DNA from 4 places in the Hahella sp. NBU794 genome. Region 1 is predicted to be linked to each of the others. Evidence: predicted binding sites of a transcription regulator. Region 1 holds the regulator's gene; each other region holds the start of a gene.
What was found. The regulator FNR, encoded in region 1, switches genes on or off when oxygen is low (the NO sensors DNR and NnrR bind a similar motif). The targets are predictions, from matches to a motif close to TTGATNTANATCAA.

Region 1 (2,201 bases):
TGCTGGAGGCTGGCGCTCAAGGCTGGCTGCAGACCATGCTTTCCGCGCTGTCTTCAGGGAAGCGCCTAAACGCCAGCACCGATATGCAGCTGACTCCCGTCGCGGTGGATGATGTGGCGAGAGTCGTAGACGCTGTTATCAAGCAGCTGAGTTGTAATATCTCGGTGTGGGGCGTTTACCATTATGCTGGCGCTGAAGCTGTCACCCACTATGAACTGTTGAAAGCGATTGTGCTGCAGGCATTTGGACAGGAAGAAATGTTGCAGGCCCTGATCGAGAAAAAGGGCGCTGATGTGTTGCCTGGAGTGGCGCTTCCGGCGAATGGCGCGTTAGGTTGTATCAAGCTGCGCAACACCTTTGGCGTCAAGCAGCTTCCCTGGCGTCGTTATCTGCCGGCGTTGATTGAGCAATGTCAGCAGCGTGGCGGCGTAAAACCGGCTGAAAACTGCTTGGAAGAGACCCGTTAACGAGCGTTAAGGGCTGATTCCTTCTGATGCTCCAGACACTTGGTGTCGTGGCGAAGAATTTTCTGCAGTTCGTCCAATTGCAATATCTGAACTTCCCTTCCTTGGACCTTAATAATGCCATTGTTCTGGAAGCGGGTAATGACCCTGCTGACAGTTTCGACGGCCAAGCCTAAATAGTTGCCTATGTCGCTGCGTGGCATAGGGAGTCTGAAGTTTGTGCCGGATAGGCGACGACGGCTAAAGCGTGTCGACAGGGACAATAGAAGCGAGGCAATGCGTTCTTCAGCCGAGTTTTTGCTTAATAGCATAGTGAGCTGCCTGCTCTCCTGAATCTCTTTGCTCATTAATGAGAAAAAGTGGTGCTGCAGGCTGGGGATGTCTGAGGCAAGGTCTTCAAACTTCTCCAGAGGAATTTCGCATACGCTGGTGCGTTCAAGGGCGACGGCGGAGCAGGAGTATTTTTCCATGCTAACGCTGTCCAGACCGATAATCTCGCCAGGCAGATAGAAACCAGTGACCTGTTCCTCGCCTTCCTCTGATACGGTGAATGTTTTGATCGCGCCGCTACGAACTGCGAAGCACGAGCGGAATGGGGTGTGTTGCTCAAAGATATATTCGCCGCGATTGAGCATTTTGCCCTGGCGAATGATTTCTTCCAGGCGATCAATATCTTCAGCCCCGACCGCGATAGGAATGCAAAGCTTGCTCAAATTACATTCGTGGCAGCCTCTGTGTAAGCTAAAAGGAGAGGAGGTTGCTATATGCTTGCTTTCCATCGGTTGCCTCGTGGCTGGATGAGTGAAACTGCTTAAAGAGGCTTCTAGGATAGCCAATAGCTATTTAAAAGCAAATCCCTACAATGGGAAATTTACAGGGAAAACCTGCGCTCGCCTTTGTTTTTACATAGTTTTCACCTTTTGTTACAACTGGGTTTGAGTGTAACGAATTGCTCTTGCTGGAAGCTCGCTGTTGTCCAGAGTTTTGTAGTAGTCGTCCAACTGTGTGGCGTTGCGCAACTGGTAATGTGGTGTGTAAGAAAATGCGCCCAACCCAACGCCATGTAGACAGCTGACTCCCTGGCTAATCAAGCCTGTCCAAGGTAGTGCGAAAAAGTCCTGCGTGATAGGAATAAACGATGCGGACTTAATACGCCGCTTGAAATCTTTTAGCGCCGCTTCCAGGCCTGCTGTGCCGGCGAATTCCATTTTATGGCCGGAGAGTAGGATGCCTTGCGGTCTCTCTGTCAGAATTTCCTCAAGGTGCTCGGATAGTGCGGTGACGGTCGCAGGAGTCACTTTCAGGCGCAGATAAACGGCTTTGAAGTCGAATGCCCGAATGGTCTGCAGCCAATCCCTAAGACTCTCAATAGGGAAGGACTGTGCGTATTCACCAGGATCATTGATGCAGACAATGTTAAAGCCCAACCCTTTAATCAGGGCTAGCGCTTCCTCGGAGTCAGGGCGAGCGTCCAGCTCGATAACATGGCGCGCATCGGCGTCGAAGTTTAGTTTGAACTCCCTGCCCAAATAATACATCACCTGAGTCTGCGCTGCGGGAGTGAGCTGGCGGACCAGATCGCCGAACCAATGCAGGTACTTAACCTGGCTGCCGGCGGGAAGGTTTTGCTTGAGTAGTCTCACTTCTTTCACGACATAGTCGATGTACTTCTGCAAATTAGCATTCATGGATGGGAGTCTGCGGGTGTAATTTTCCGCACTGACAAGTGTATTAAAG
Region 2 (2,201 bases), 2.3 Mb from region 1:
TGATCGGTGTGCTGGAAGTAGTCATATTCGTGCTCCTGCCCGCCAAAATAGGGAAACGCCACTGGCGCGATTTCATCGCTGATATTTTTCAGACTCAGCGCCAGTTTCACTTCCGCGCCGGACTTCCCATCCAGTTGCTGGATGTTCCATTTTCCCTGCTCGCCCCAGCGATACCCCACAGAGCCGGTGGGTGAGACCAGCTCGCCGGTAGCTTCATTAACCGCGATGGTTTTCCATTCTGGATTGTTGTCCTGCCCCAGATTGCCGGACAGGTCAGAAGCGCGCAGGAAACGACCTTGAATGTAACGGCCTTCGTGCTCTTGCAGCATGACCAGCATGGGCATGTCGGTGTAACGGCGCACGTAGTCAGTGAAATATTCACTGGGATTATCAACGTGAAAGTCTTTCAGAATCACATGGCCAAACGCCATGGCCAGCGCGGAGTCAGTTCCCTGTTTGGGCGCCAGCCAGGTATCGCCGAATTTGGAGCACTCGGAATAGTCCGAAGTGATGACGCAGGTCTTGGTTCCTTTGTAACGCACTTCTGTCAGGAAGTGCGCGTCCGGAGTACGGGTCTGCGGCACATTGGAGCCCCAGGCGATGATGTAGTTGGAGTTGTACCAGTCCGCCGCCTCCGGTACGTCCGTCTGCTCGCCCCAGATTTGCGGAGACGCTGGCGGCAAGTCGCAATACCAGTCATAGAAGCTCAGGCAGTTGCCGCCAATCAGTGACAGATAGCGGGAGCCGGCGGCGTAGGACACCATGGACATGGCGGGAATCGGTGAAAACCCGGAGATACGGTCTGGCCCATAACGCTTCGCGGTATAGACGTTGGCGGCGGCGATAATCTCGTTAACCTCATTCCATGAACTGCGCACGAATCCGCCCAGGCCACGGCGCTGCTTGTAGGACTTGGCCTTAACCGGATCTTCAACAATGCTCTCCCAGGCGTCGACGGGGTCATCGTGCCTTTGCTTCGCTTCGCGCCACAGTTTGATCAGGCTTTGTCTGACTTTGGGATACTTGAGCCGGTTGGCGCTGTAGATGTACCAGGAATAACTGGCGCCTCGCGGGCACCCTCTGGGCTCATGATTGGGGAGGTCCGGACGCGTGCGAGGATAGTCGGTCTGCTGGGTTTCCCAGGTCACCAGACCATCTTTGACGTAGATCTTCCAGCTACAGGACCCGGTGCAATTGACTCCATGGGTGGAGCGCACGATTTTATCGTGCTGCCAACGACGGCGATAACCGTCCTCCCAACTACGATCGTCTTTGGTGGTGGCGCCGTGTCCATCCGCGAAAGTCTCTCCTTTGCGTTTGAAAAACTGCAGTCTATCCAGAAAATGGCTCATGTCGGACTCCTCATCAGAACCTGCTTCGAAGCATGGAGCACAGCGTTAGAGACAGGTCGTTTTTTAATTTCAAATTCATTCTAGGAGAGCCCGGGGGACTATAATTGATGCAAATCAAAGCGGTTTTTTGGGGACGCGTCAGCATACTCTGGCGCATACCTCTTAGGGGGTAGAGGCGAAAAAAGCGTTGTTCATATTTTTCAATAAGTTATACATTGGATGCATAGATTGGCTGAGCTAACGACAGGTCTCGGTTCTTTGGTAGTACTCCCCCCTGGAAGGAGTTCGAAACGATGATTGCGCGATTCCAGAAATCCCTGATCTTCCGAATGGGCGCGTTGATGATCGCCATGGTGTCACTGGCGATGATCACCATGCTGGCGTCATTCTTTATCTCCGAGTCGGCGGAAAAAGACGCGGAGGCGGTAAATATCGCCGGCTCGCTGCGCATGCAGAGCTACCGCATGCAGGCGCGACTGCTGACCCTGGATGCGCCCTCCGCGGATTTCGTAGCAGCGCTGACCCGCCAGTTTGCTGACCGCATCGAAAATCCCGTGCTGGTGGCGGAAGCCATGAAAGATGAGTCCTCGGAACTGCACCATCAGTTTCTGCAGGTGCGAGAGCGATGGGAAAAAGACGTCAGCGGCTTTATCGCCACCTACGCCCGCAACCCAGACCGCCGCATTGCGGACCAGTTGGGCGAGAAGATCGACAAGTTTGTTGATGAGATAGACAACCTGGTGCAGCTCTATCAGATTCGCGCAGAGAATCGCATCGAAAACCTGCGTCTGATACAAATCAGCGCCCTCTTTCTCACCTTCGCCCTGGTCAGTTTCTCTCTGCTCATTC
Region 3 (2,201 bases), 1.7 Mb from region 1:
GGTCAGCGCATATACGCCCCAGATTACGCAGGCGCCGTGCGTCGCCACCCAATAGACCAGGACCAAGGTGACAGTGATCGGCTCTCGGTCGCTCAACCACAACACGAGCAACGGAAAGACCACCAGCAGGACGCCATTGATAAGTCCGCCAATCAGCGCAATCCTCTGCGCCGCCAACAACGCGGCAGGCGCGCTCCGACGACTGCGCCAAAACCAGCCGAGCAAGATCAAAAACGACGCTCCCGGCAGCGCCAGCAGGTTCATCAGATACAAAATGTGCGGCCATAAATACGCTCGTTGCGGCATGGGATCTCCCATCCGGAGTTCCGGTCAGTCAATCTCTGCCGAAGTGAATATCGACCACCTGCGACAAGGCGCGCAGCGTCTCTTTGTCGTCGGTCAACGGCTCCACCAGACAGGCCTGGCAGGCCCGCGTCGGTTCGACCCCGCTGGCCATCAATCGCGCGGCGTAAATCAGCAAACGGGTGGACGCCGCTTCTTCCAGATCATGTTGCTCAAGACGCCGCAAAGCCGTTCCCACGTCGACAATCCGCCGCGCCAACGAGGGGCTGACGCCTCCCTCTTTTTCCACGATCCGGGCTTCCAGTTCCGGCGCGGGATAACTCAGACTGACGCCGACAAAACGCTGTCGAGTGCTGGGTTTCATCCCTTTAAGCGCGTTCTGATAGCCGGGGTTGTAGGAGACCACCAGCATGAAGCCCGGCGCGGCCTGCAATTGTTCCCCTGTGCGGTCGATGGGCAGGATGCGGCGGTCATCGGCCAGTGGATGCAAGACCACAGTGGTGTCCTTGCGCGCCTCCACCACTTCGTCCAGATAACACAACCCGCCTTCCCGCACCGCCCGGGTCAAAGGGCCGTCCTGCCAAAAGGCCCCGTCTCCGCCGATCAAATGACGCCCCACCAAGTCCGAAGCGGTCAGGTCGTCGTGACAGGCGACAGTGTATAAACGCCGACTCAAACGATGGGCCATATGCTGCACAAAGCGGGTTTTGCCACACCCGGTCGGCCCCTTGATCAGCACTGGCAAGCCATGGCTGTAGGCTTTTTCAAACAGCTCGATTTCACCGCCTTGGGGAAGGTAGAAAGGGGCGTCCTGAGTGGCGTTCATAGGCTGACGATCCTGTGCTGGGTCATGTCCGGTCTCTGTTTTTTTACCCTACCCGAAACCTGTTTTCGCTCATGTACCTACGATGGGGTATTTGCCCTTGCCGCTCGCAAAACATTGACCCTCATCAACTTTGCCCAGCCGCCGCTGACCTACTCTCGTTGCGCTCAAGGACATTCACCCAGCAGCAAAAAGGGGACAGCCATGGGAATATTCAAACCTGCAACACTCGTGTATTTACTCTCCGCCGCACTCTCAGGAAACGCCCTCGCCGGCGACCCGGCAGTCGGTAAGGCGAAGGCCGCCACCTGCGCCGGTTGCCACGGCGCGGAAGGAGTCAGCAACAACGGCGTATGGCCGAATCTGGCCGGACAGAAAGAGGGATACCTGGTCAAGCAACTGAAGGATTTTCGCGACGGCAAACGCAACGACCCGATGATGTCCAGCATGGCCAAGCCATTGTCGGACGATGACATCGCCAACCTCGCCGCCTACTACAGCCAACTCAAATAGGAGTCCTCGCCACCTGAATCGTCGTTAAAAAAAGCGCCGTAGTTTCGCAAGGCGCGTCCGGGATCGGACGGTTTTGCGTCAGTAAAGAATCGAAATAGCAAGACTCTGATGAGAAGGACAGTGCTATGCATACAGACAGCGCTCCAAAACGCAGCCAACGCTCGCCGTCCAGGCCACTGCGCCTGCGTTACTCCACCCTTTCACTCGCCCTGGTCGCCGGCTTGTCGAGCCATGCCTGGGCGGACACTAAAAGCGACCTTGTTAATTCCCCACCCGGACAATACGAAGGCGCCCCCACGGCGATGACCGGGGAAGGTCTGCGCGTTGTGCGCTCTCCCGGCGCTCCGGACCTGACGGAGGATGAGTTCCAGAAGGCGACGCGCATTTATTTTGAACGTTGCGCTGGCTGCCATGGCGTACTGCGCAAAGGAGCCACAGGCAAGCCTCTGACGCCGGACATTACTCAGGCCAAAGGATCGGACTATCTGGAAGCCTTCATTAACTACGGCTCCCCCGCCGGCATGCCGAACTGGGGAACTTCCGGCGATCTCACCGCCGATGA
Region 4 (2,201 bases), 2.3 Mb from region 1:
TATAAGCCGTTCGACGGAGCTTTGTTCCGTAAAATCCACCTGCAGACATATCGCCCCGCGCTCCCGCAGTTCTGTGATTTCCGGCCGCTCGGAGCGATAGGTCATGGCGACCCGCTCGCCTTTTTCAAGCAACCGCTGCAGACAATGGAGCCCAACCCTCTGGGCCGCTCCGGTTATTAATATTGTTCCTTGGCTAGTCCAATTCACCACACAAACCTGTATCCAATGAATTCATGTCCAGTAGGCTGCGGCGCCTGCCGCATCCCCTTTGTGTCATCCTCAAGCGTCGGCGCTCCCAGGCCGGCTTGTCGCTGCGGTAATTACTCCGCTATCAGCCAATCAGCGCTACAGGAGGCTTTTGGATCGCCGCGAAGGGCTTCGCTGAGGTGCGCCCAACCCGCCTGCAGTTGCTTATCGAGCCGCCAGGGCGGATTGATCACAAGCATACCACTTCCGTACATTCCGCGCGCCACCGGCGTTAAGATCAACTCGCTACGCAGCGTCTTGTGCAAAGGGAGCTGACGCATCAACTCAAGCATTTGTTCATGACGCTTCTCCGCAAGTACGGGATACCAGATGGCGATGACCGCGTTCGACCACTTCTTCGTAAGTTTGCTTACATAGGCGGGAATACGTTGATAGTCGTCCTTCAGCTCATAGCTGGGATCAATCATCACCAGGCCGCGCTTCTCCGGCGGCGGCGACATCGCCATAACGCCCTCGAAGCCATCTCTTTGGTGGACATGGATTTGCCTGTTCCGGCCAAATTGACGCTTAAGTTCTGCGTATTCTTTAGGGTGCAGTTCGCACAAAGCCAACTGGTCCGTCTCACGCAGGAAACCAGCGGCGATAGCTGGAGAGCCTGGATAGCGGGTCAGTTTTCCAGCGTCGGGATTCAACCCTCTCACCGCCGCTAAATAGGCGTCGAACTCCGGCGGACAGGTCCCTTTGGCCTGCATCAGCGGCAAAATGCCCGCCGTCCACTCTGAGGTTTTTTGCGCTTCCTCCGAGGTCAGGTCATAGTCGCCGCGGCCTGCATGGGTTTCCAGATAGCGCCAGGGCGTGGATTTTTTACATAGCGCCTGCAGCAATAAAGACAGCACCCAATGCTTGTGGGCATCGGCGAAGTTGCCTGCGTGATAGACATGTTGATAGCTCAGCATAGAGGGCGCTGACTCCTTCCCCTGAAAAAGCCGCTTATTTTATGTGGTCCGACGTTGAATGTCGCCTTTTCAGCATTATATCTGACCTATGGCAATGCCCGCCCGACCTTGGGCTGGATATTCTAACGGCAATGAGACGCAGGGTCTGTGAAGGTTGGTAAAAATCTATGGAATTCAAAGACTATTACAAGATTCTCGGCGTCGCGGAAGCAGCATCCGCCGATGACGTCAAAAAAGCGTACCGCAAGCTCGCCCGTAAGTATCATCCGGATGTCAGTAAAGAACAGGATGCGGAGGTCAGATTCAAAGAAGTCGGCGAAGCTTATGAGGTATTGAAAGACCCGGAAAAACGCGCGGAGTACGATCAACTCAAGCGCATGGGCGCCTATGGCGAAGATGGCCGTTTTCGTCCGCCGCCAGATTGGGAATCCGCTTCAAACTTCAACGGCGGCGGCTTCACCGAGGCGGACGCGCGCCACTTCAGCGACTTTTTCGAGTCCATCTTCGGTCGCGGCGGCTCCGCCCATCGCACCTATAAGCAGGGTCATCAGCAGAGCTTCCGCATGCGCGGCGAGGACGTGCACGCCAAAATCGCCTTGTTCCTGGAGGAAGCTTTCCACGGATGTGAGAAACAAGTTCAGGTGCAAGTGCCGGAGATCGACGAATACGGGCTGGTAGGTCATCGCAGCAAATCTCTCAATGTGAAAATTCCAGCCGGCATGGGACCTGGACAGCACATTCGTTTGCGCGGTCAGGGCGCGGCAGGATTTGGCGGAGCTGAGAACGGCGATCTGTTTCTGGAAGTGGAGCTTGCGCCCCACCCGGTGTACTCCGTCGACGGCAAGGATATTTACCTGACCCTGCCGGTCTCGCCATGGGAAGCTGCGTTGGGCGCCACAGTGACCGCGCCAACATTGAGCGGTAAGGTCAACGTAAAAGTTCCCAAAGGCGCCAGCAGCGGACAAAAGCTGAGACTGAAAGGCAAAGGGTTGCCCGGCAATCCCGCCGGAGACCAGATTATCGTACTGCAGGTAACCT

Region 2: the regulator FNR is predicted to act here: its motif matches at 1,457-1,470, upstream of ACQYWX_RS12805 (nitrate reductase subunit alpha).
Region 3: the regulator FNR is predicted to act here: its motif matches at 1,244-1,257, upstream of ACQYWX_RS15615 (CbbQ/NirQ/NorQ/GpvN family protein).
Region 4: the regulator FNR is predicted to act here: its motif matches at 1,245-1,258, upstream of ACQYWX_RS02190 (DnaJ C-terminal domain-containing protein).

Annotation. Positions count from the first base shown of each region.
Region 1 covers NZ_CP192738.1:5,156,286-5,158,486, reverse strand. Annotated here, with positions in the region: gene ACQYWX_RS22525 (sugar nucleotide-binding protein) at 1-467, shown strand, start outside; gene fnr (fumarate/nitrate reduction transcriptional regulator Fnr) at 464-1,243, opposite strand; gene ACQYWX_RS22515 (hypothetical protein) at 1,388-2,201, opposite strand, start outside.
Region 2 covers NZ_CP192738.1:2,864,107-2,866,307, reverse strand. Annotated here, with positions in the region: gene ACQYWX_RS12805 (nitrate reductase subunit alpha) at 1-1,352, opposite strand, end outside; gene ACQYWX_RS12800 (HAMP domain-containing protein) at 1,646-2,201, shown strand, end outside.
Region 3 covers NZ_CP192738.1:3,491,041-3,493,241, forward strand. Annotated here, with positions in the region: gene ACQYWX_RS15610 (hypothetical protein) at 1-306, opposite strand, end outside; gene ACQYWX_RS15615 (CbbQ/NirQ/NorQ/GpvN family protein) at 335-1,129, opposite strand; gene ACQYWX_RS15620 (c-type cytochrome) at 1,331-1,639, shown strand; gene ACQYWX_RS15625 (nitrite reductase) at 1,765-2,201, shown strand, end outside.
Region 4 covers NZ_CP192738.1:492,441-494,641, reverse strand. Annotated here, with positions in the region: gene folM (dihydromonapterin reductase) at 1-207, opposite strand, end outside; gene ACQYWX_RS02195 (23S rRNA (adenine(2030)-N(6))-methyltransferase RlmJ) at 321-1,163, opposite strand; gene ACQYWX_RS02190 (DnaJ C-terminal domain-containing protein) at 1,331-2,201, shown strand, end outside.